Regions from separate parts of the Lysinibacillus phoenicis genome, predicted to be linked through region 2. Evidence: a T-box and tRNA genes for the amino acid it is inferred to sense, from the RefSeq annotation. Region 2 holds a T-box; the other regions hold tRNA genes.
What was found. A T-box is a leader RNA that pairs with one kind of tRNA and senses whether it is charged. The one in region 2 lies ahead of tyrS (tyrosine--tRNA ligase), so its partner is inferred to be a tRNA-Tyr.

Region 1: it encodes a tRNA-Tyr, which carries the amino acid that the T-box ahead of tyrS (tyrosine--tRNA ligase) is inferred to sense. The anticodon was not compared.
Region 3: it encodes a tRNA-Tyr, which carries the amino acid that the T-box ahead of tyrS (tyrosine--tRNA ligase) is inferred to sense. The anticodon was not compared.

Annotation. Positions count from the first base shown of each region.
Region 1 covers NZ_JBDFMP010000002.1:2,546,917-2,554,844, reverse strand. The annotation lists rRNA gene ABC382_RS14205 (16S ribosomal RNA) at 175-1,726, shown strand; rRNA gene ABC382_RS14200 (23S ribosomal RNA) at 2,032-4,959, shown strand; rRNA gene rrf (5S ribosomal RNA) at 5,024-5,139, shown strand; tRNA gene ABC382_RS14190 (tRNA-Val) at 5,151-5,226, shown strand; tRNA gene ABC382_RS14185 (tRNA-Asp) at 5,230-5,305, shown strand; tRNA gene ABC382_RS14180 (tRNA-Thr) at 5,314-5,389, shown strand; tRNA gene ABC382_RS14175 (tRNA-Tyr) at 5,397-5,480, shown strand; tRNA gene ABC382_RS14170 (tRNA-Trp) at 5,485-5,558, shown strand; tRNA gene ABC382_RS14165 (tRNA-His) at 5,606-5,681, shown strand; tRNA gene ABC382_RS14160 (tRNA-Gln) at 5,691-5,765, shown strand; tRNA gene ABC382_RS14155 (tRNA-Lys) at 5,780-5,852, shown strand; tRNA gene ABC382_RS14150 (tRNA-Arg) at 5,870-5,946, shown strand; tRNA gene ABC382_RS14145 (tRNA-Pro) at 5,961-6,037, shown strand; tRNA gene ABC382_RS14140 (tRNA-Ala) at 6,052-6,127, shown strand; tRNA gene ABC382_RS14135 (tRNA-Ser) at 6,141-6,233, shown strand; tRNA gene ABC382_RS14130 (tRNA-Phe) at 6,238-6,313, shown strand; tRNA gene ABC382_RS14125 (tRNA-Gly) at 6,320-6,393, shown strand; tRNA gene ABC382_RS14120 (tRNA-Ile) at 6,398-6,471, shown strand; tRNA gene ABC382_RS14115 (tRNA-Asn) at 6,479-6,555, shown strand; tRNA gene ABC382_RS14110 (tRNA-Glu) at 6,557-6,628, shown strand; gene ABC382_RS14105 (nitric oxide synthase oxygenase) at 6,918-7,928, shown strand, end outside.
Region 2 covers NZ_JBDFMP010000002.1:4,012,163-4,020,090, forward strand. The annotation lists gene ABC382_RS21575 (transglycosylase domain-containing protein) at 1-2,159, opposite strand, end outside; T-box leader at 2,262-2,470, shown strand; gene tyrS (tyrosine--tRNA ligase) at 2,555-3,823, shown strand; gene ABC382_RS21585 (cobalamin-binding protein) at 3,878-4,681, opposite strand; gene ABC382_RS21590 (iron-containing alcohol dehydrogenase) at 4,803-6,008, opposite strand; gene ABC382_RS21595 (hypothetical protein) at 6,835-7,116, shown strand; gene rpsD (30S ribosomal protein S4) at 7,299-7,901, opposite strand.
Region 3 covers NZ_JBDFMP010000002.1:3,513,248-3,521,175, reverse strand. The annotation lists gene ABC382_RS19075 (hypothetical protein) at 1-321, opposite strand, end outside; gene ABC382_RS19070 (MauE/DoxX family redox-associated membrane protein) at 324-815, opposite strand; gene ABC382_RS19065 (hypothetical protein) at 812-1,174, opposite strand; gene ABC382_RS19060 (hypothetical protein) at 1,298-1,531, opposite strand; gene ABC382_RS19055 (hypothetical protein) at 1,930-2,169, opposite strand; gene ABC382_RS19050 (asparagine synthase-related protein) at 2,242-3,972, opposite strand; gene ABC382_RS19045 (lasso peptide biosynthesis B2 protein) at 3,969-4,391, opposite strand; gene ABC382_RS19040 (PqqD family protein) at 4,384-4,644, opposite strand; tRNA gene ABC382_RS19035 (tRNA-Leu) at 5,115-5,195, opposite strand; tRNA gene ABC382_RS19030 (tRNA-Cys) at 5,243-5,316, opposite strand; tRNA gene ABC382_RS19025 (tRNA-Gly) at 5,324-5,398, opposite strand; tRNA gene ABC382_RS19020 (tRNA-Gln) at 5,404-5,478, opposite strand; tRNA gene ABC382_RS19015 (tRNA-His) at 5,483-5,558, opposite strand; tRNA gene ABC382_RS19010 (tRNA-His) at 5,594-5,669, opposite strand; tRNA gene ABC382_RS19005 (tRNA-Trp) at 5,682-5,755, opposite strand; tRNA gene ABC382_RS19000 (tRNA-Tyr) at 5,770-5,853, opposite strand; tRNA gene ABC382_RS18995 (tRNA-Thr) at 5,861-5,936, opposite strand; tRNA gene ABC382_RS18990 (tRNA-Phe) at 5,946-6,021, opposite strand; tRNA gene ABC382_RS18985 (tRNA-Asp) at 6,038-6,113, opposite strand; tRNA gene ABC382_RS18980 (tRNA-Met) at 6,117-6,191, opposite strand; tRNA gene ABC382_RS18975 (tRNA-Val) at 6,218-6,293, opposite strand; tRNA gene ABC382_RS18970 (tRNA-Glu) at 6,309-6,383, opposite strand; tRNA gene ABC382_RS18965 (tRNA-Ser) at 6,408-6,499, opposite strand; tRNA gene ABC382_RS18960 (tRNA-Asn) at 6,505-6,581, opposite strand; rRNA gene rrf (5S ribosomal RNA) at 6,598-6,713, opposite strand; rRNA gene ABC382_RS18950 (23S ribosomal RNA) at 6,824-7,928, opposite strand, start outside.

The sequences.
Region 1 (7,928 bases), 1.5 Mb from region 2:
TATACAAGTCGCCACGGTGACACGCTAAAATAAAGCAAAACATGAACCTTGAAAACTGAACAAGCAAAACGTAATCAATAAAGTTTTAAGTAACTAGTTTTGGCTAGTGAACGAAACAAAATTTTGGACATCAAAATTGATGCCAGCAAAACAATTTGAGCTAATCAAATTTCTTTTATGGAGAGTTTGATCCTGGCTCAGGACGAACGCTGGCGGCGTGCCTAATACATGCAAGTCGAGCGAACAGAGAAGGAGCTTGCTCCTTTGACGTTAGCGGCGGACGGGTGAGTAACACGTGGGCAACCTACCTTATAGTTTGGGATAACTCCGGGAAACCGGGGCTAATACCGAATAATCTGTTCCACCTCATGGTGAAACACTGAAAGACGGTTTCGGCTGTCGCTATAAGATGGGCCCGCGGCGCATTAGCTAGTTGGTGAGGTAACGGCTCACCAAGGCGACGATGCGTAGCCGACCTGAGAGGGTGATCGGCCACACTGGGACTGAGACACGGCCCAGACTCCTACGGGAGGCAGCAGTAGGGAATCTTCCACAATGGGCGAAAGCCTGATGGAGCAACGCCGCGTGAGTGAAGAAGGTTTTCGGATCGTAAAACTCTGTTGTAAGGGAAGAACAAGTACAGTAGTAACTGGCTGTACCTTGACGGTACCTTATTAGAAAGCCACGGCTAACTACGTGCCAGCAGCCGCGGTAATACGTAGGTGGCAAGCGTTGTCCGGAATTATTGGGCGTAAAGCGCGCGCAGGCGGTCCTTTAAGTCTGATGTGAAAGCCCACGGCTCAACCGTGGAGGGTCATTGGAAACTGGGGGACTTGAGTGCAGAAGAGGAAAGTGGAATTCCAAGTGTAGCGGTGAAATGCGTAGAGATTTGGAGGAACACCAGTGGCGAAGGCGACTTTCTGGTCTGTAACTGACGCTGAGGCGCGAAAGCGTGGGGAGCAAACAGGATTAGATACCCTGGTAGTCCACGCCGTAAACGATGAGTGCTAAGTGTTAGGGGGTTTCCGCCCCTTAGTGCTGCAGCTAACGCATTAAGCACTCCGCCTGGGGAGTACGGTCGCAAGACTGAAACTCAAAGGAATTGACGGGGGCCCGCACAAGCGGTGGAGCATGTGGTTTAATTCGAAGCAACGCGAAGAACCTTACCAGGTCTTGACATCCCGTTGACCACTGTAGAGATATAGTTTCCCCTTCGGGGGCAACGGTGACAGGTGGTGCATGGTTGTCGTCAGCTCGTGTCGTGAGATGTTGGGTTAAGTCCCGCAACGAGCGCAACCCTTGATCTTAGTTGCCATCATTTAGTTGGGCACTCTAAGGTGACTGCCGGTGACAAACCGGAGGAAGGTGGGGATGACGTCAAATCATCATGCCCCTTATGACCTGGGCTACACACGTGCTACAATGGACGATACAAACGGTTGCCAACTCGCGAGAGGGAGCTAATCCGATAAAGTCGTTCTCAGTTCGGATTGTAGGCTGCAACTCGCCTACATGAAGCCGGAATCGCTAGTAATCGCGGATCAGCATGCCGCGGTGAATACGTTCCCGGGCCTTGTACACACCGCCCGTCACACCACGAGAGTTTGTAACACCCGAAGTCGGTGAGGTAACCTTTTGGAGCCAGCCGCCGAAGGTGGGATAGATGATTGGGGTGAAGTCGTAACAAGGTAGCCGTATCGGAAGGTGCGGCTGGATCACCTCCTTTCTAAGGATTATTTCGGAATACAAACCTAGGGTTTGTAAGATTACGTTTTGCGTTCAGTTTTGAAGGTTCATTCTTCCGAATGAAATACTTCAAAACTTGTTCTTTGAAAACTGGATAAAACGACATTGAAATTGTAACAAACACATTTATTTTTTAAGTTTTTTATAGGCTTAATAACATTAGTAAGGTTTCAAGACACAAGCAGTTCTAGGAAGCAATCGAGTGAATGAAGGAGCGTACTTCAGTACGTGACTGATTGAACGAGTGAAGCTGACAACGAAATGCGATGTGTATTGAAAGCTGTAGGTTAAGTTATTAAGGGCGCACGGCGAATGCCTTGGCACTAGGAGCCGAAGAAGGACGGCACTAACACCGATATGCTTCGGGGAGCTGTAAGTGAGCTTTGATCCGGAGATTTCCGAATGGGGGAACCCACTACGTTTAATCGCGTAGTATCTTGACGTGAATACATAGCGTCTTGAAGGCAGACCCAGGGAACTGAAACATCTAAGTACCTGGAGGAAGAGAAAGAAAAATCGATTCCCTGAGTAGCGGCGAGCGAAACGGGAAGAGCCCAAACCAAGAGGCTTGCCTCTTGGGGTTGTAGGACACTCTATACGGAGTTACAAAAGAGCGAGTTAGATGAAGCGACTTGGAAAGGTCCGCCAGAGCAGGTAAAAGCCCTGTAGTCGAAAGTTCGTTCTCTCCTGAGTGGATCCTGAGTACGGCGGAACACGTGAAATTCCGTCGGAATCCGGGAGGACCATCTCCCAAGGCTAAATACTACCTAGTGACCGATAGTGAACCAGTACCGTGAGGGAAAGGTGAAAAGCACCCCGGAAGGGGAGTGAAAGAGATCCTGAAACCGTGTGCCTACAAGTAGTTAGAGCCCGTTAATGGGTGATAGCGTGCCTTTTGTAGAATGAACCGGCGAGTTACGATTACGTGCGAGGTTAAGCTTTAGAAGGCGGAGCCGCAGCGAAAGCGAGTCTGAATAGGGCGAAATAGTACGTGGTCGTAGACCCGAAACCAGGTGATCTACCCATGTCCAGGGTGAAGGTAAGGTAACACTTACTGGAGGCCCGAACCCACGCACGTTGAAAAGTGCGGGGATGAGGTGTGGGTAGCGGAGAAATTCCAATCGAACTTGGAGATAGCTGGTTCTCTCCGAAATAGCTTTAGGGCTAGCCTCGTGATGAGAATACTGGAGGTAGAGCACTGTTTGGACTAGGGGGCCATCCCGGTTTACCGAATTCAGACAAACTCCGAATGCCAGATATTTATACACGGGAGTCAGACTGCGAGTGATAAGATCCGTAGTCAAAAGGGAAACAGCCCAGACCACCAGCTAAGGTCCCAAAGTAATCGTTAAGTGGAAAAGGATGTGGCGTTGCACAGACAACCAGGATGTTGGCTTAGAAGCAGCCATCATTTAAAGAGTGCGTAATAGCTCACTGGTCGAGTGACGCTGCGCCGAAAATGTATCGGGGCTAAACGATTCACCGAAGCTGTGGATTGACATCTACGATGTCAGTGGTAGGAGAGCGTTCTAAGTGCGTTGAAGTCAGACCGGAAGGACTGGTGGAGCGCTTAGAAGTGAGAATGCCGGTATGAGTAGCGAAAGACGGGTGAGAATCCCGTCCACCGTATGACTAAGGTTTCCTGAGGAAGGCTCGTCCGCTCAGGGTTAGTCGGGACCTAAGCCGAGGCCGACAGGCGTAGGCGATGGACAACAGGTTGATATTCCTGTACCACCTCCTCACCGTTTGAGAAATGGGGGGACGCAGTAGGATAGGGTAAGCGCGCTGTTGGTTATGCGCGTCCAAGCAGTAAGGCGTGTGTGTAGGCAAATCCGCACACTGTAACGTTGAGCTGTGATGGCGAGTCCGTATGGACGAAGTTCCTGATTTCACACTGCCAAGAAAAGCCTCTATCGAGGTGAGAGGTGCCCGTACCGCAAACCGACACAGGTAGTCGAGGAGAGAATCCTAAGGTGTGCGAGAGAACTCTCGTTAAGGAACTCGGCAAAATGACCCCGTAACTTCGGGAGAAGGGGTGCTCTTGAGCGTGCAAGCGCATGAGAGCCGCAGTGAATAGGCCCAGGCGACTGTTTAGCAAAAACACAGGTCTCTGCAAAACCGTAAGGTGACGTATAGGGGCTGACGCCTGCCCGGTGCTGGAAGGTTAAGAGGAGTGGTTAGCGCAAGCGAAGCTGCGAATTGAAGCCCCAGTAAACGGCGGCCGTAACTATAACGGTCCTAAGGTAGCGAAATTCCTTGTCGGGTAAGTTCCGACCCGCACGAAAGGCGTAACGATCTGGGCACTGTCTCAACGAGAGACTCGGTGAAATTATAGTACCTGTGAAGATGCAGGTTACCCGCGACAGGACGGAAAGACCCCGTGGAGCTTTACTGTAGCCTGATATTGAATTTTGGTACAACTTGTACAGGATAGGTAGGAGCCAGAGATCTCGGAGCGCCAGCTTCGAAGGAGGCGTCGGTGGGATACTACCCTGGTTGTATTGAAATTCTAACCCATGCCCCTTAGCGGGGCAGGAGACAGTGTCAGGCGGACAGTTTGACTGGGGCGGTCGCCTCCTAAAAGGTAACGGAGGCGCCCAAAGGTTCCCTCAGAATGGTTGGAAATCATTCGTAGAGTGTAAAGGCACAAGGGAGCTTGACTGCGAGACCTACAAGTCGAGCAGGGTCGAAAGACGGGCTTAGTGATCCGGTGGTTCCGCATGGAAGGGCCATCGCTCAACGGATAAAAGCTACCCCGGGGATAACAGGCTTATCTCCCCCAAGAGTCCACATCGACGGGGAGGTTTGGCACCTCGATGTCGGCTCATCGCATCCTGGGGCTGTAGTCGGTCCCAAGGGTTGGGCTGTTCGCCCATTAAAGCGGTACGCGAGCTGGGTTCAGAACGTCGTGAGACAGTTCGGTCCCTATCCGTCGTGGGCGTAGGAAATTTGAGAGGAGCTGTCCTTAGTACGAGAGGACCGGGATGGACACACCGCTGGTGTACCAGTTGTCTTGCCAAAGGCATCGCTGGGTAGCTATGTGTGGACGGGATAAGTGCTGAAAGCATCTAAGCATGAAGCCCCCCTCAAGATGAGATTTCCCATTACGCAAGTAAGTAAGATCCCTCAAAGACGATGAGGTAGATAGGTTCGAGGTGGAAGTGTGGTGACACATGGAGCTGACGAATACTAATCGATCGAGGACTTAACCAAATTGTTTGAAGCATTCAATGTACGTTTATCTAGTTTTGAAAGAATAACCTTTCAACTGAATAAGTGAAGTGATGATGGCAAAGAGGCCACACCCGTTCCCATACCGAACACGGAAGTTAAGCTCTTTAGCGCCGATGGTAGTTGGGGGCTTCCCCCTGTGAGAGTAGGACGTCGCTTCGCTTATTTTTTGTGGAGGATTAGCTCAGCTGGGAGAGCACCTGCCTTACAAGCAGGGGGTCGGCGGTTCGAGCCCGTCATCCTCCACCATATGGTCCCGTGGTGTAGCGGTTAACATGCCTGCCTGTCACGCAGGAGATCGCCGGTTCGATCCCGGTCGGGACCGCCATTATTTTTGCCGGTGTAGCTCAGTTGGTAGAGCAACTGACTTGTAATCAGTAGGTCGTGGGTTCGACTCCTATCGCCGGCACCATTCCCTTGGAGGGGTAGCGAAGTGGCTAAACGCGGCGGACTGTAAATCCGCTCCTTAGGGTTCGGCGGTTCGAATCCGTCCCCCTCCACCATTTTAGGGGCATAGTTCAACGGTAGAATAGAGGTCTCCAAAACCTTTGGTGTGGGTTCGATTCCTACTGCCCCTGCCAGGTATTGAGGTACTCGTTCATATACAGCTGTTATGATTTATATAGTGGCGATTGTGGCGAAGTGGTTAACGCATCGGATTGTGGTTCCGACATTCGTGGGTTCGATTCCCATCAGTCGCCCCATTTCAACATTGGGGTATAGCCAAGCGGTAAGGCAACGGATTTTGATTCCGTCATGCCTAGGTTCGAATCCTAGTACCCCAGCCATTTTTTTCTTTAACGAGCCATTAGCTCAGTTGGTAGAGCATCTGACTTTTAATCAGAGGGTCGAAGGTTCGAGTCCTTCATGGCTCATCATTTTTATTTACTAAGCGCCCGTAGCTCAATTGGATAGAGCGTCTGACTACGGATCAGAAGGTTATGGGTTCGACTCCTGTCGGGCGCGCCAATAAATGTATTTTACGGAATGTAGCTCAGCTTGGTAGAGCACTTGGTTTGGGACCAAGGGGTCGTAGGTTCGAATCCTGTCATTCCGACCATCTTTTATTTAAATGGGGCCTTAGCTCAGCTGGGAGAGCGCCTGCCTTGCACGCAGGAGGTCAGCGGTTCGATCCCGCTAGGCTCCACCATTTCAATATTTTTGGAGGTATACCCAAGTCTGGCTGAAGGGATCGGTCTTGAAAACCGACAGGCGGGTAACACCGCGCGGGGGTTCGAATCCCTCTACCTCCTCCATTTCGGGTCAGTAGCTCAGTTGGTAGAGCATTAGATTGAAGCTCTAAGTGTCGGCGGTTCGATTCCGTCCTGACCCACCATTATTTGCGGGTGTAGTTTAATGGTAAAACCTCAGCCTTCCAAGCTGATGTCGTGAGTTCGATTCTCATCACCCGCTCCAAAATGGGCCTATAGCTCAGCTGGTTAGAGCGCACGCCTGATAAGCGTGAGGTCGATGGTTCGAGTCCATTTAGGCCCATCATTATTCCGAAGTAGCTCAGTTGGTAGTAGCACCTGACTGTTAATCAGGTTGTCGCAGGTTCGAGTCCTGCCTTCGGAGCCACGGCCCGTTGGTCAAGTGGTTAAGACACCGCCCTTTCACGGCGGTAACACGGGTTCGAATCCCGTACGGGTCATCAAGCATGTAGCACAGATGTGTGTTACATGCTTTTTTCTATATGTAGATGTTCAACCAAGACTATAAAACCATTAAAAGGTTCTGTAGCTTTTTTATGGTGAACATAGGACAGTATAAATGCTTTAGCTCATTTCAAGGTCCTGTTCCATTTATCAATCACATGTTTCACCCACTAATAAATTTGAACAAACTATTTCATATATGCAATATGTATGTTTTTTCAACAGCTATTTTCATGGTGCTTGCCGTATCGTTGCTCTAATATGAGGATAAGTGGAGGAATCGATATGAGTATACAGGAGATAGAGCAATTCTTAAGTCAATATCAGAAAGAACAAAATAAATCAGATCTTTGGTTAGAGAATAGATTGCAAGAGATTAAGAGTGAAGGTGAATATTACCCCACAACAGAGGAACTAGTTTTTGGAGCACGTGTCGCATGGCGTAATAGTAACAAATGTATTGGACGCTTGTTTTGGCAGTCATTGCATGTAGTAGACGCACGAGATCTTTTAGACGAAGAGGATATTTTTCGAAAATTACTAGAGCATATCGAGTATGCAACAAATAGTGGGAAAATCCGCCCTACAATAACCGTGTTTGCCTCAGATCGAGTACGGATTTGGAATCACCAACTTATCCGTTATGCGGGCTATGAAACGGAATTAGGTGTTATAGGTGATTCTCATTCTGTTGCGTTTACACAAGTATGTGAAACGCTAGGCTGGAAAAGTGAGAGAACAGCTTTTGATGTGTTACCACTTGTTATACAAGTAGATGGGCGAGCTCCAAGGCTGTTTACAATTCCAGCAGAATATATTTTAGAGGTGCCAATCCGCCATCCAGAGGAAGCTGAAATAGAAAAATTAGAGATGAAATGGTATGCTGTACCCATTATCTCGAGTATGCGTTTTCGAATGGCAGGCATTGATTACCAAGCTGCTCCTTTTAATGGTTGGTATATGGGGACAGAAATTGGAGCACGTAATTTAGCTGATCATGACCGCTATAATATGCTACCAGCTATTGCTGAGATTTTTAATCTTGATACAACCAAACAAGCTTCTCTTTGGCGTGATCGTGCATTAGTGGAGCTTAATATAGCAGTTCTCCATTCCTTTAAAGAAGATGGGGTAAGCATTGTCGATCATCATACAGCGGCTCAGCAGTTTAAATTATTTGAGGAAGCAGAGCTATCGGCTGAACGGGAAGTTACAGGCAACTGGACATGGTTAATTCCACCGCTTTCACCTGCAACAACGCATATTTTCCATAAGCCCTATGTAAATGTCTATCAT
Region 2 (7,928 bases):
GTGACAACATTTTTAGGTGCCTTAAAGCTTGTAGGAGGATCAATTAACTGAGGATCCGCATCATAAACGGCATTCATTAAAGTTCCCCATAGTTTATTCACACGAACACTTGGTTGTAAATACGTGTTATTAAATACATTAAGTGGACGAGGTTGATCGTATCCCATCCAAACACCTAGAGAAACATTTGGGTTATAACCAACTAACCAAACATCTTTATAATCTTGAGATGTCCCTGTTTTTGCAGCGAAATCAGAAGAAAATTTTAATGTATTACGTGCCATCGTACCAGTTCCTTTAGTTAGGACATCACGCATCATATCTGTCACGATATAAGACGTTTCTGGACTAAATACTTGTACTGGTTCCACCTCATGCTGGTAAATAATATTTCCTTCTTGATCTTCGATTCGATCAATCATATAGGCGTCGACGAATTGACCACCATTTGCAAAAGTTGCAAAAGCATTTGTATTTTCTTCTACAGTAGTCCCTTCACTTAAAGCACCAATACCAGTTGCTAGGTTAGTGAAGTCATCTGGGTGTAATTTTGTGAATCCCATTTTTACTAACAGTTCAGCGGGGCGTCTATTAATAATATCATTATATAAACGTAACGCCGATATGTTTTGAGAGTCTGCTAAAGCTTCACGTGCAGGAATAAGTCCTCGCTCATCACTCGTAATATAGTTGCTTGGGCTCCATTTACCAATAGAGAATTTCACGTCAACTAATGGGCTACCTGCACCGATAACCCCGTATTCTATGGCTGGACCATAAACAAGTAGTGGTTTCATCGTCGAACCGTTAGAACGATAAGCTTGTGTTGCGTGGTTTACCTGAGTTGTTTTAAAATCTCGACCTCCGACAAAGCTTAAAATACGACCTGTTGAGTTTTCTATTAAAATACTTCCTACTTGAACGGGCATCTCAATATCAATTTCTTCACCCGTTACAGGGTCTTTCCCTTTACCTGTGTACGTATGGCCATAATACTGGAAGTCTTTCGCTGCTTTTTGCATCGAATCATACATATCTTTATTAATCGTTGAATAAATACGATATCCCTTCGAACGAACATCTCGATCTGCTAAAATCGTATATTTATCCTTTATTTTTTTCTCTGTCTTTAATCGTTCTGGGTCAACCCCATCTTCTTTTGCTAGTTTTTCAGCAATAATTTCTTTTGCACGAGCTTCAAGTTCATATGTTAGCCATGGATATCGATCCTCGGCACGCATTTCAGGTCCTCGGAAATCTGCAGCGATATCATAGTCTAACGCTTCTTTATACTGTGCATCGTCAATATAACCAGCTTCTTTCATACGATATAGTACTGTTTTCATACGATCAATACCTGGTTTTAAAGCTTCCTCACTTTTTAGCTCCCCAGTATTCGTAAATGGTGTATAGGCAAATGGGGCCTGTGGAATACCAGCTATGTACGCAGCTTGTGGAAGTGACAATTCTTTCGCTTTTACTCCAAAAATTCCTTCAGCAGCTGTTTCAACACCTGCGATATTTCGTCCTGAAGAGTTACGACCATACGGAATAATATTTAAATAAGCCTCTAATATTTCTTCCTTCGTCATAAAATGTTCTAAGCGCATAGCAAGTAAAATTTCTTTTGCTTTACGTTCATAGGATACTTCATTTGTTAATACTTGGTTTTTTATAAGTTGTTGAGTAAGGGTAGATCCACCAGTTTGTGTTGCAGAGTTTGTGACATCCTGTAATAACCCACGAATAACAGCTTTTGGTACGATGCCGTTATGTTCACGGAAATACTCATCCTCTGTTGCGAGAACAGCGTTAACTACATCTGGGGCAACATTGCTGAGTGAGGTTTCACGTCGATCTAAATCTGTTCGTAATTTCCCGATATAAATATCGTTGGCAAAATAAATTTCACTGGTTTCTTCATAGCTAAAAATCTGATTTCGTAATTCTTCTTTAGAGCGCAATGGCTCTTCTTTTACAAGAGAAGCAAAATAACCAGCTCCTACTGAACCGACAAATACAGTGCCAAGCAATGCAAAGACTAAAAATAGTAAAAATAAGTTCCAGGTAACACTACCTGAAATACGTAATTTCTTCATCCATTTTTGTTCTAGTAATTCATCGATCTTTGCATTGATTTTTTCAATCCAATCTTTCAATGTATCGACCTCCTAAAATCTTGTTTATTATAGCACATATTGTTTTAGAGCGAACATAGTTATTGACAATGAAAAAGATTCGTATAGAATTATATTTATAGTTTTCTAGTGAGGAAGAGTTTGCAGTAGTGTTTATATTCCCTGTTTAGAGAGCCAGTGGTTGGTGAAAACTGGTCATAATGTAGAGACGAATTACGTACTTGGAGCTTAGACGTGCGCGCCTGCGATAAAGGCGATTGAATGAAGTGGAAGGTGGATGACATCTTCAAGCCGGGTGGTACCGCGTTAGTTTGCAACTTAACGTCCCTGCATGCAATTGTTTGCGTGTAGGGACTTTTTTTATCGAATAATGTCCATGCACGTAATGAATTTCAACCATTTTAGGAGGAATCAACATGACAAATGAATTATTACAAGATTTAGAATGGCGTGGTTTACTATACCAACAAACAGATGCTGAAGGCATGGCAAAACTGTTAGATGAACAATCTGTATCTTTATATTGTGGTGTAGATCCAACTGCTGACTCTATGCATATTGGCCATATTGTGCCACTTTTAACACTTCGTCGCTTCCAAAAGGCTGGTCACCGTCCAATTTTACTTGTTGGTGGTGCGACAGGAATGATTGGTGACCCATCTGGCCGTTCAGAAGAGCGTCAATTACAAACAGTTGAGCAAATCGATCAAAATGTCCAAGGGATCAGAAGCCAATTAGAACGTATTTTTGATTTTGCTGAAGATGGCAATGGTGCACAGCTTGTGAACAATCGTGATTGGATTGGCAATATCAACACAATTGAATTTTTACGTGATTACGGAAAATTAATTAACGTGAACTACATGTTAGCGAAAGATACAATTGCTTCTCGTCTTGACACAGGAATTTCTTTCACAGAATTTGCGTATACGTTAATTCAAGGTATTGATTATAACCATTTATACAATCACTACAATTGCCGAATCCAAGTAGGTGGATCTGACCAGTGGGGGAATATTACTACAGGTTTAGAGGTTATTCGTAAAACACATGAGGAAGAAACAAAAGCCTTCGGTATTACGATTCCTTTAGTAACAAAAGCAGATGGTACAAAATTTGGTAAAACAGCAGGTGGTGCTGTATGGTTAGATGCCAAGAAAACATCTCCTTATGAATTCTACCAATTTTGGATCAATGCTGCGGATGCAGATGTAATCAAATACTTAAAAATCTTTACATTCCTATCTCGTGAAGAAATTGAATCTTTAGCAGTTTCAGTAGAGGAAGAGCCACATTTACGTAAGGCACAAAAAGCACTTGCCGAAGAAATGACTCGTTTAATTCATGGTCAAGAGGCATTGGAACAAGCCATCCGTATTACGGCAGCTTTATTCTCAGGAGATTTAAAAGCACTATCGGCCGATGAAATGAAGGATGCTTTTAAAGATGTTCCTTCTATTGAAATGGCGAAAGAGGACAAAAATATTGTGGACCTTCTTGTAGAGGCAGGTATTTCATCTTCAAAACGTCAAGCACGTGAGGACGTATCGAATGGTGCGATTAGTGTGAATGGTGAAAAAGTGACTGATTTAGAGTACGTTTTTGAGGCGAAGGATCGTCTAGAGGATGCATTCAGTATTGTCCGTCGTGGTAAGAAAAAATATCATATGGTGAAATTCGTATAATTTTATTGTCTAAAACAACATCCCTGTAAATAGAGGGGATGTTGTTTTTTCTTCCTATAAAAAACTTGGATGTTCTATATGCTCATATTCTTGAGGGTGTAGCATTTTAGCAAGCTTTATAGCTCCTTCAATAAGACGAGGAGATGGGCGACAATAAAGCCATTCTTCCATCACATGAAGACGTTCCATTTGAATGGCATGTAGCTCTTGGGCATGTGGACGTTTTAATAAAATGGCTGGTTGTATCCGTTCAAAAGCTACACCTACCCAAGCCATCATAATGTAGTCGGGATTTCGCTTAATGATATCAGCCCAATTTGTTTGAACACTGGCTAACTCTACATCTTGGAATAGATTGACTCCTCCAGCAATTGCACTAATTTCTGTTAGCCAATTTATTTTTCCAGGTGTAAAAATAGGGTTAGGCCACCATTCCCAATAGACGCTAGGTTTCTTGGCAATCGTTTGTGCAATAGAGCGCATCTCTTTAATCGATTGTAAGTATTCATCCATGATTACTTTGGCGCGTTTTTCTACATCACAGGCTCTCCCAAGGGTCAGTAGATCCTGTGCGATTTCCTCTAATGAGTTGGCATTAAAAACAATATGAGGGATATTTCTTTTTTGTAATTCCTCGATATTTTTTTCCATACCAGGCACACTTAAGGAAGCAAGGACAAGATCGGGTGCTAATGCCTCTAAAGCGTCCATATGAATTGATAAATCTGGGCCAAGTTGTGGTAAATCTTTTACAGTTGATGGCCAATCGGAGAAATCATCCACTCCAACAAGCTGGTCAGTCAGTCCTAAATAGGCGACGAGCTCTGTATTGCTAGGACAAATTGAAATTAATCGCATAACGGTCTCCTATTCTTTTTAAGAAAAGTATAACGAGAGTTTTTAGTGTAGACAATATCATGTATGCCAAAGTCATAAAAAAAGGTGGAGAAAACAATGTTTCTCCACCTTGATTCCCTCATTAAGAAAGTGCGATTGCTTCGAGGGACTCCTCTTTTTTCGCTACAGGCCCCATTGCATTTGTGATGATTTGTTTAATATCCTCTAATGTTGCTTTACGAGGATTTGTCTCAGCACAAACATCTAACATTGCATTTTTAGCCAAGATTTCAATATCTTCATCTTTTGCCCCTAATTCACGGAAGCCGCTAGGAATATTTAAATCTTTTGATAGTTTTTCGATGGCTGTAATTGCTTTTTCAGCAGCATCACGTTTACTTAAACCATCCACGTTTTCACCTAATAACTCAGCAATACGAGCAAATCGCTCAGTACGTGCAGTTACATTGAAGCGGCAAACATGTGGCAATAAAATAGCATTACATACACCATGAGGTAGATTGTAGTAACCGCCTAACTGATGAGCAATTGCATGGACATACCCAAGTGAAGCGTTATTGAAGGCCATACCAGCTAAAAATTGAGCATAAACCATTTGCTCACGTGCTTCTAAGTCGCCACCATTTGCATAGGCACGAGGAAGGTATTCAGGGATAAGTTGAAGTACCTTTTCTGCACAAGCATCCGTAATTGGGGTTGCATTTGTCGAAACAAATGATTCAATAGCATGTGTTAGTGCATCAACCCCAGTAGCTGCTGTTAGTGCAGGAGGTAAACCAATCATTAATTCAGGATCATTAATGGAAAGTAACGGTGTCACATGTTTATCAACAATGGCCATTTTTACTTTTCTTGCTGTATCCGTAATAATAGTGAAACGAGTCATTTCACTAGCAGTACCAGCAGTTGTATTAATCGCAATTAATGGCACAAGTGGATTTTGTGATTGATCAACGCCTTCATAATCGTGAATGCGTCCACCATTCGAAGCAATAAGTCCGATACCTTTTGCTGCATCGTGAGCGCTACCTCCTCCAAGAGAAACGATTGAATCACAGCTTTCTGCATGATACACTGCAACGCCCTCTTCAATGTTTTGATCTGTTGGATTTGGTTCTGCTTTAGGGAAAATTGCTACATCAATTCCAGCAGCTGTAATGATATTTGCAATTTGTTCAGAGAGACCTAATTTGTGCAAGCCCTCATCTGTTACGATTAATGTCTTTTTCACTTCTAAATCATTTAAGCGTTTACCAACTTCTTGAATTGCTCCAGGTCCAAATAAGTTTGTTTTCGGCATAACAAATTGCTTTAGAACGTCTGACATATTTCCAACCCCTTTTTAAAAATTATTATTGCTTGAATGATGGTGTACCACCTTTCGGAATTCATCGTATTCTATTTTTTGTAAAAGTTCAACTCGTATTTTTATTAAAATTGTTAATTTTATTCATGTTATTATTTTACAAAAAAGTTAACTGGTTTATAGAGTATGTTGGATGTGTTTTGTATAAGAATATTGAAATTGATATGGTTCATAAATATTTTACTATAAAAATAAAATATATTTTTTGGAAAACGGTTCTATTTTAGGAGTTGTTAGAATAGTAAATAACTGATATTTGTTTTTATTATAATGGTAGTGAAAATGTTATTTTGGAAAGGTGTAATACTATTTTAAAGTACATAAAGCTGTCACGTTTTGTGGTGATACTACAAATTGGAGAAAAATAATATTTGTTTAAGCTTATACAGCTATATAGTGAAAATATAATTGTTTTTAACAGAGTTAATTGAAATTTTGCTGAATAATATTTCAGTGAAAACATTTTCGATGAATGGGTGAGGTTAAGTATATGTCATTTAGGTGCACTAGCTTTAACATGTTGGTATTCTTTCCAAGGAATAGCCTAACATCTTGCTCTGCATCCAAACACCTTGGCCCATACACTTTCAATTCTTCATCATAAAGAAGGTCCATTGTAAGTGAGGGCTAAAAGATACATAATTATTTTTATAGCAATCGTGCTTGTATGTGGTTGGCTGGGTGTTTTGGTAGACAGATTTATTCCAGGGCAACCTAAGGGAGACACTTCATAATCAGTGTACTTCCGGTTAACAGGTGGTTATTTGCGATAGTAGGGATTGTCACGATGATTTTCTGGACAGTTATGTACACAGAGATTTATCTGCTAACGAAAAGTATTTGGCCAATCGTTCTTATGCATACGACAGAAGATGCACTTGTCAATCCACACATTTTTGAAGGATATATTCAAGTTGCACAAGGGAAGGAATTTCTTGTTTCCCCAACAGCAGGGATCATAACAACATTCCTTTATCTAATAGTTGGACTGCTTCTGAGAATAAAACGAAAAAAACAACTAATGAGAAGAACTTCTCAATCAACTTTAATAACTATTATGGATCATTAAAAAGGGTTATGGATTTTTTGAGGCGAAGTATTGTGCAAAAGCAAGGTGAATGGGTAGCTGAAAAATACAATAGTGCTGGTTTATCAGTCATGTACAAACAACTTTTAATTGAATAACGAAAAAACCCCTGAAACAAATCGTTTCGGGGGTTTATAAAATCGTTGATTGACAAATCAAAAAGATTAACGAGAGTAGTACTCTACGATGAATGCTTCGTTGATTTCAGCTGATAATTCAGAGCGCTCTGGAAGGCGAGTGAATGTACCTTCTTTTTTGTCAGCATCAAATGTTACGTAGTCAGGTACGAAGTTGTTTACTTCGATTGCTTCTGTAACAACAGCAAGGTTTTGAGATTTTTCACGAAGAGAAATCGTTTGACCTGGTTTTACGCTGTATGATGGGATATCAACGCGTTTGCCATCTACTAAGATGTGACCGTGGTTAACTAATTGACGAGCTCCACGACGAGTACGAGCTAAACCTAAACGGTAAACTAAGTTGTCAAGGCGAGTTTCAAGAAGGATCATGAAGTTTTCACCGTGAACACCTTTCATTTTACCAGCGCGGTCAAATAGAGTACGGAATTGACGTTCGTTCATACCATACATATGACGAAGTTTTTGCTTCTCTTGAAGTTGTAAACCGTATTCTGATAATTTTTTACGTTGGTTTGGACCGTGTTGACCTGGTGCGTAAGGGCGTTTTTCGATTTCTTTACCTGTACCGCTTAGTGAGATACCAAGACGACGTGATAATTTCCAAGATGGACCTGTATAACGAGACATATTGTTGTCTCCTCCTTTAAATTTGGT
Region 3 (7,928 bases), 500 kb from region 2:
TTCTATCGTATCCGTTGCTATAAAAATATACTTTTCTTTTTTAACAGGAACTAAAAAATTGAGTTTTGCTAATGTTGCTTTACAAGCAGAACACTGACTATCAATAAATACTAAAGTCTGCACATTAACCTCATTCATAATATCTTGAACTTTAACAGATTCAAATTGTTTGGTCTTTAATGAAATCAACGGAAAAACAGATTTTTCCATCGGTCCCCATTTTTCTACATCTAACACTCGTCTAGTTCTTAATGAAATCAAAATACTAAGGATTAATACACAAGAAATGATGACGAAAGCATAATAGAATTCCGTGTCCATCGTTACACCACCTCTACGTTTCTTCTAATAATTATTAAAGTGATGAACCATAAAAGAACAGGTACAAGATAAAATATATTGCCAAAGTCAAGTATATTCATATTACCTTTATCAAAATACAGTAGTGGCACTATACTGAAAAACATGCATACACTTTGTATTAAGCCACCCAGTCCTGTCTTAGTTGGAATTAAATTGCCGAAACATTTACAGTCCTCTTCTATCTTATTAATAAGTGCATACGAATTAATAATGATAAAGAGTAAGATTAAAGATAAGGCACTAATATAAAGTATAGGGTGAGCATAAATAAACAAACTGACACCTATTACAATTTCAAATAATGGGAATAACAATGCCACTAATGTTATTAAAATATCATTGATAGGAATATACTTTAAAAAAAACTGCTTTGTATTTGAATGTGAGATTAATTTAGAAACCCCAGAAAGTATCAATACTAAAGCAGAACCATAACAAAAAATATAAATCATAGTATCTCTCCTAAAAAAATTAAGAAAATTAATGTGAATTTCACATAATTGAATCCTAAATTTTTTATATTTATATTGATAGGTATGTTTTCAAAACAACCGCAGTTACGTGTCTTTCCTCCTTTAGAAGGTTTAAACAGTAAAAATAGATTGAATAATTGCAACATTACAGCGGTCATACATATGTATACATTCACAAATTGAATTAATAAGGAGATACCTACAAGCACATCTAAACTCACTAAAATGCTTACGAATATCGGAGATATTTTTATTTTTTCATTTATCGCCACATAATAATGATAAATTTTAAAAACTTTATTGAATCCGTTTTTTAGAAAAATCATTGCTACAACCAGATAAACAATAATGATATTCAGTCACCTCATTTTCTTTCAAATCACTTTTAAAATCCTTTAATATACAAGGATTTTAATAGTAAAATACACACAAAATTTTATATCATTTCAAAGAGATTTACCTTATGAGGAAAAATTCATTATATCTTCCCAATAATGTTTTTCACCCATATATAGTAATACTGGAATTTCTTCAATTTGCAATTGATTTAATTTCATCAAATGTTCGACTTTTATCTCGTCATCGTTTTCAAATACCACTTTTATCAAAATAACTTCATTCTTTTTTGAAATTCTACGATAAATAGCATTCAAAACATATAAATTATCAAAAATGTTATTTTCATCCGAAATCAAATATGTTCTTTCCTTATCCAGTACATCTATTTGCTCAATCTGTATAAATCTCCGCTGAAAATCAATGCAGTTTCTTAATTTTGTCAAATTATAAAAAAAGAAAATCAAAAATACAATCACGAAAATTAGTATCATACCTTATTTATCAGTTAGAAAAATATGAAAACGTTCATTTCACATTTTGTAGGAGTATTGTGCTATTACTATAGGGCAAATTTAGTTTTTGTATTTATTTTCTGCTAAAGAACCATAATGATTCATCATACCTGACTCTTCACCAAAACCTGTTCTTGACTATACATTCCTGTTACAACTTTTATGTAATAAAAAAGTAGAACATTAATTACAGTTAACATCGAAATAAAATAAACTAGTTTTGGTATTAACCTATTTATAGGTTAGCAGTCATCTTTTTCTGCAGAACAACTAACCGTTTCAGTCTTACAAACATAACATATATTTACAACTCCAGAACCATAACATGGTTCGGTTCTATATTTACGTCTTCTATAACTACCTTTTACAGCACCTGTTTCATCAAAAAATGGCAATTCTTTACCCCAGCCACATTGACCTTTAATGATTTCCGAACTATTTCCACTATCTAAAAGCATTGGTTTGCTATATGTCATTAACATAATTATTTCCTCCTGTAACCCTTAGAAATAGCACAATATACCTACACTAACAACCTCCTTATTAATATTGATTCATTTCACTTCTTGCATAATCCATACTTCAATGGAGAACAGTAATAAAAAAGCTTCATCTATCAACAAACCATTTCTCCACTTATATAAATTTTCTTCCCAAAACTCTTCTGAACAAAGACCTAACTTTGAGACAACTAAAGGGGACTTTACATTAGAATAAATTGAATTCCAATTTTTCCTTATACTCTTTAATGTATGAGCAATGTGTGATGTTTTATTTATACGCAGTCGAATACTGTCAGGTAACTTATTTTTCTGAGAGTCTCTTAAAATTTTTTTCGTGTAGAAAGGATCAAAGAGAATATGACTAGGGATTTTAATCATAAAAGAAATTAATTCCCTATCTAAAAAAGGATGTTTTATATCCGCACCATAAAAGCCACCTATCGCCCTATCCATATAATGATTGGCTTTTGCATTTAACATTTGATAAAATAAATTTCTAGCATGATTCCGTTTATTTTTAGTGGCTCTACTAAAAGGATGTGGTTGAATGATGTACTCACGTAATCCTTTAAAAGCAGACATATTTGTATACATACAATATTTAGTTAAATCGCCGAACATATCCTTTATTTTTCCTTCTCTAACGTAATCTCTTAATAAATACGGCGGATTCGTTAAAAGTTGGTCACCACCATAACCTGTTAGGATACTATATGTATTATTGTTTACACTTGACTCTATTAAGGGAGAAATAAATTCACATGTAGGAGCAGTAGCATACGGTTCGTCAAAACGTAATATATTATTCCGAAGATCTTCATACATCAATACTGAATCATAATTTAGAAAAGTACCTTTAGAATTATATTGTTCTAATAATTCCGTTATATATGCACTTTCATCGCATTCCTTTAATTCATCAAAAACAACGCTTACCGAATTAATTTCTCCGTATCTTTGCCCCAATCGTTTTGACACATTAAAAATAGTAGTTGAATCTAAGCCACCGCTTAATAACACCGTATTTCGCTTGCTTTTGTGTACTCTCCTCAAAACTGCTTTGTTCAAAATACTTTCGAATTCTTCAATTAACGCTTCCCGATTAATAGTTGTCTCCTTCACCATCCATTTATCAGAAAATAATTCATCATAATTCACATACTTTATTAGGTTAATTTCCTTATTTTCATAAACAAACATATTCCCACTCGGTAAACGCAAGATGTCTTTATATGGCGTTAAATAGGAATCAACAATTCCATTTGCATTTAGATATTCTTGAAAGTAAACACCGTTCAACTCAGGTGTATTTAGATAACTTTTCAATAGAAAGATATCGCTCGCAACTACTAATTTTGTATCGGTTTTTAAATAAAAGAGCCTTTTTACCCCCAAGGTATCTCTACAAGCCATTAATGTAAAATTCTTTTTATCAAATAGAACAAATGAAAATTCGCCATCTAAACGCTTCACAAAATCCAAACCAAAAGTGTTATAAAGGGAAATTAAATTAGTGAGTAATTCTTGTTCTGTCCAATCAACATTTTCATATACACCATGATTCAAAATATTGTATATCACAATGTCTCCCACTATTAACACATCATTATTTTCAAAAAACACATATGGGGTCGTATTTTGAGCATATGCTGCTTTCAAAACAAAGTTCTGTGAAGATGTGTTGAAATAATTTACTTTTGATTTACTGTTGATCTTAAGATGTCCATTATCATTTATTTCACATTCCGAATTATTAATAAATTCAAATAAGTACCAATTCAACTAGGTTCAACTTCCTTCATATACGAGTTAGAATCTATAATTACTTTCAATGAATCAATATTTTCCATTTCTTCAAACAAATTGTGTCCCTGATACCGAATCCATGCATGTGCCTCTAACGGAAATTTTTTTATCCCTATTACCATGTTTACTGGTATACCATACTTAGATTGAAGTATCTTATAACCAATTAAAGTTTTGTGTATACAATCCGCTTTCCTAGGATACCAACAGCAAACATGGTCTAAAAGAATAAACCATTCCAAAATCTCTTCAGAGTTCTCCTCAGTCAAAGCCTCATTAGAACCATTTATAGAATATTTATTTATATAGCTTCTAAAGACTTTATCAAAACCTTTTCTTCGAATTTGGAAATCTAAAGATATTAATTCTTTGTATAAATATAAAAAATTATACAAATTTAATTAACCCTCCTTTTGACAACGAATTTAAAAATCCATCTAAATCCTTTTGAATAATCAAAATATCTTCATTTGTTTTTTTAGCTATTAATCTGGAAATATCAGAGATTATCGGTGTTCTATCTAACTCTTCCCAAATAAACGAACTAAATTTATCTAGTGCGTAAATTTGATTCGTATAAATATTAATAATCAGATATTCATCCTCTTCTTTATAGGAAAGAAGAAACTTTGATTTTTTTACACGCATCTCTTTACCACTTCCTACTCTTTTACTGTGTGAACAATCTCTAATACTGTTCTTGATTACTACTATACACAGTAATAAGCCCTAGCAGTTTCTTTACTCTTAACATCTTCTTTCTTCCACATAACCGTTTTTTCCCTACTTACTTCATTACGTTTATGATGATATAAACGTAATGAAGTAAAATAATAACTCTTGTGCATATTGATTTTATCCGCATCAATTCCATCAACCTATACATAAATAAAACTGTACGTAGATTGATAACTAACAATCCGCGTACAGTATAAATGTCAACACCAATAGGCTCTTACATATTCGAGAAATCGAAGCTGAGATCGATTTTTCGTTTATCTATCTATTAGTTGAAAACTTGTAATCTCTTAGGAAATACAAAAAGCTCACAAACCTTGATAGTACAAGGTTTGTGAGCTTTCTAAACTTACTAAATGTAACGTATATATACGTAATGATACCGGTGGTCGGGGTCGAACCGACACTCCAAAGGAACACGATTTTGAGTCGTGCGCGTCTGCCAATTCCGCCACACCGGCATAATGGAGATAAAAAAAATCGGATAAACCGATTATCAGATAAAATATGGAGGCGGCAACCGGATTTGAACCGGTGATAAGGGTGTTGCAGACCCGTGCCTTACCACTTGGCTATGCCGCCATCATATTGGAGCGGAAGACGAGGTTCGAACTCGCGACCCCCACCTTGGCAAGGTGGTGTTCTACCACTGAACTACTTCCGCAAAAATGGCTGGGGTACTAGGATTCGAACCTAGGCATGACGGAATCAAAATCCGTTGCCTTACCGCTTGGCTATACCCCAACAATGGGGCGACTGATGGGAATCGAACCCACGAATGCCGGAACCACAATCCGGTGCGTTAACCACTTCGCCACAATCGCCATTGTATTATGATGTTTATTAATTTTATATTTGATGGGGCGACTGATGGGAATCGAACCCACGAATGCCGGAACCACAATCCGGTGCGTTAACCACTTCGCCACAATCGCCATAAAATTAATTGGCAGGGGCAGTAGGAATCGAACCCACACCAAAGGTTTTGGAGACCTCTATTCTACCGTTGAACTATGCCCCTATAGTAAAAAAAACTGGTGGAGGGGGACGGATTCGAACCGCCGAACCCTAAGGAGCGGATTTACAGTCCGCCGCGTTTAGCCACTTCGCTACCCCTCCGGGAAAATGGTGCCGGCTATAGGAATCGAACCCACGACCTACTGATTACAAGTCAGTTGCTCTACCTGCTGAGCTAAACCGGCAAAAAAATATGGTGGGTCAGGACGGAATCGAACCGCCGACACTTAGAGCTTCAATCTAATGCTCTACCAACTGAGCTACTGACCCATATTTAAAAAATAAATGGCGGTCCCGACCGGGATCGAACCGGCGATCTCCTGCGTGACAGGCAGGCATGTTAACCGCTACACCACGGGACCATTTGGTTGCGGGGGCCGGATTTGAACCAACGACCTTCGGGTTATGAGCCCGACGAGCTACCACTGCTCCACCCCGCGATAATACTATGTTGTTATGAAAAATATGGTGGAGGATGACGGGCTCGAACCGCCGACCCTCTGCTTGTAAGGCAGATGCTCTCCCAGCTGAGCTAATCCTCCATCTGGGTATTTAAATGGTGACCCCTACGGGATTCGAACCCGTGTTACCGCCGTGAAAGGGCGGTGTCTTAACCACTTGACCAAGGGGCCTTCGTTTGGAATAAATCAAAGTGCTGGCGGAGAGTAAGGGATTTGAACCCTTGAGACAGTGTTAACCGCCTACACGATTTCCAATCGTGCTCCTTCGGCCACTCGGACAACTCTCCAAGAATGGCTCCGAAGGCAGGACTCGAACCTGCGACAACCTGATTAACAGTCAGGTGCTACTACCAACTGAGCTACTTCGGAATAATTTTAGTATATAGCCTAGCGACGTCCTACTCTCACAGGGGGAAGCCCCCAACTACCATCGGCGCTAAAGAGCTTAACTTCCGTGTTCGGTATGGGAACGGGTGTGACCTCTTTGCCATCATCACTAGACTATTTGAAAGACAATACCTATTATAACATATTTTATCAAAATTACAAGTATATTATAATATTTTATTCTTTCAAAACTGGATAAACGTACATTGACTGCTTCAAACAATTTGGTTAAGTCCTCGATCGATTAGTATTCGTCAGCTCCATGTGTCACCACACTTCCACCTCGAACCTATCTACCTCATCGTCTTTGAGGGATCTTACTTACTTGCGTAATGGGAAATCTCATCTTGAGGGGGGCTTCATGCTTAGATGCTTTCAGCACTTATCCCGTCCACACATAGCTACCCAGCGATGCCTTTGGCAAGACAACTGGTACACCAGCGGTGTGTCCATCCCGGTCCTCTCGTACTAAGGACAGCTCCTCTCAAATTTCCTACGCCCACGACGGATAGGGACCGAACTGTCTCACGACGTTCTGAACCCAGCTCGCGTACCGCTTTAATGGGCGAACAGCCCAACCCTTGGGACCGACTACAGCCCCAGGATGCGATGAGCCGACATCGAGGTGCCAAACCTCCCCGTCGATGTGGACTCTTGGGGGAGATAAGCCTGTTATCCCCGGGGTAGCTTTTATCCGTTGAGCGATGGCCCTTCCATGCGGAACCACCGGATCACTAAGCCCGTCTTTCGACCCTGCTCGACTTGTAGGTCTCGCAGTCAAGCTCCCTTGTGCCTTTACACTCTACGAATGATTTCCAACCATTCTGAGGGAACCTTTGGGCGCCTCCGTTACCTTTTAGGAGGCGACCGCCCCAGTCAAACTGTCCGCCTGACACTGTCTCCTGCCCCGCTAAGGGGCATGGGTTAGAATTTCAATACAACCAGGGTAGTATCCCACCGACGCCTCCTTCGAAGCTGGCGCTCCGAGATCTCTGGCTCCTACCTATCCTGTACAAGTTGTACCAAAATTCAATATCAGGCTACAGTAAAGCTCCACGGGGTCTTTCCGTCCTGTCGCGGGTAACCTGCATCTTCACAGGTACTATAATTTCACCGAGTCTCTCGTTGAGACAGTGCCCAGATCGTTACGCCTTTCGTGCGGGTCGGAACTTACCCGACAAGGAATTTCGCTACCTTAGGACCGTTATAGTTACGGCCGCCGTTTACTGGGGCTTCAATTCGCAGCTTCGCTTGCGCTAACCACTCCTCTTAACCTTCCAGCACCGGGCAGGCGTCAGCCCCTATACGTCACCTTACGGTTTTGCAGAG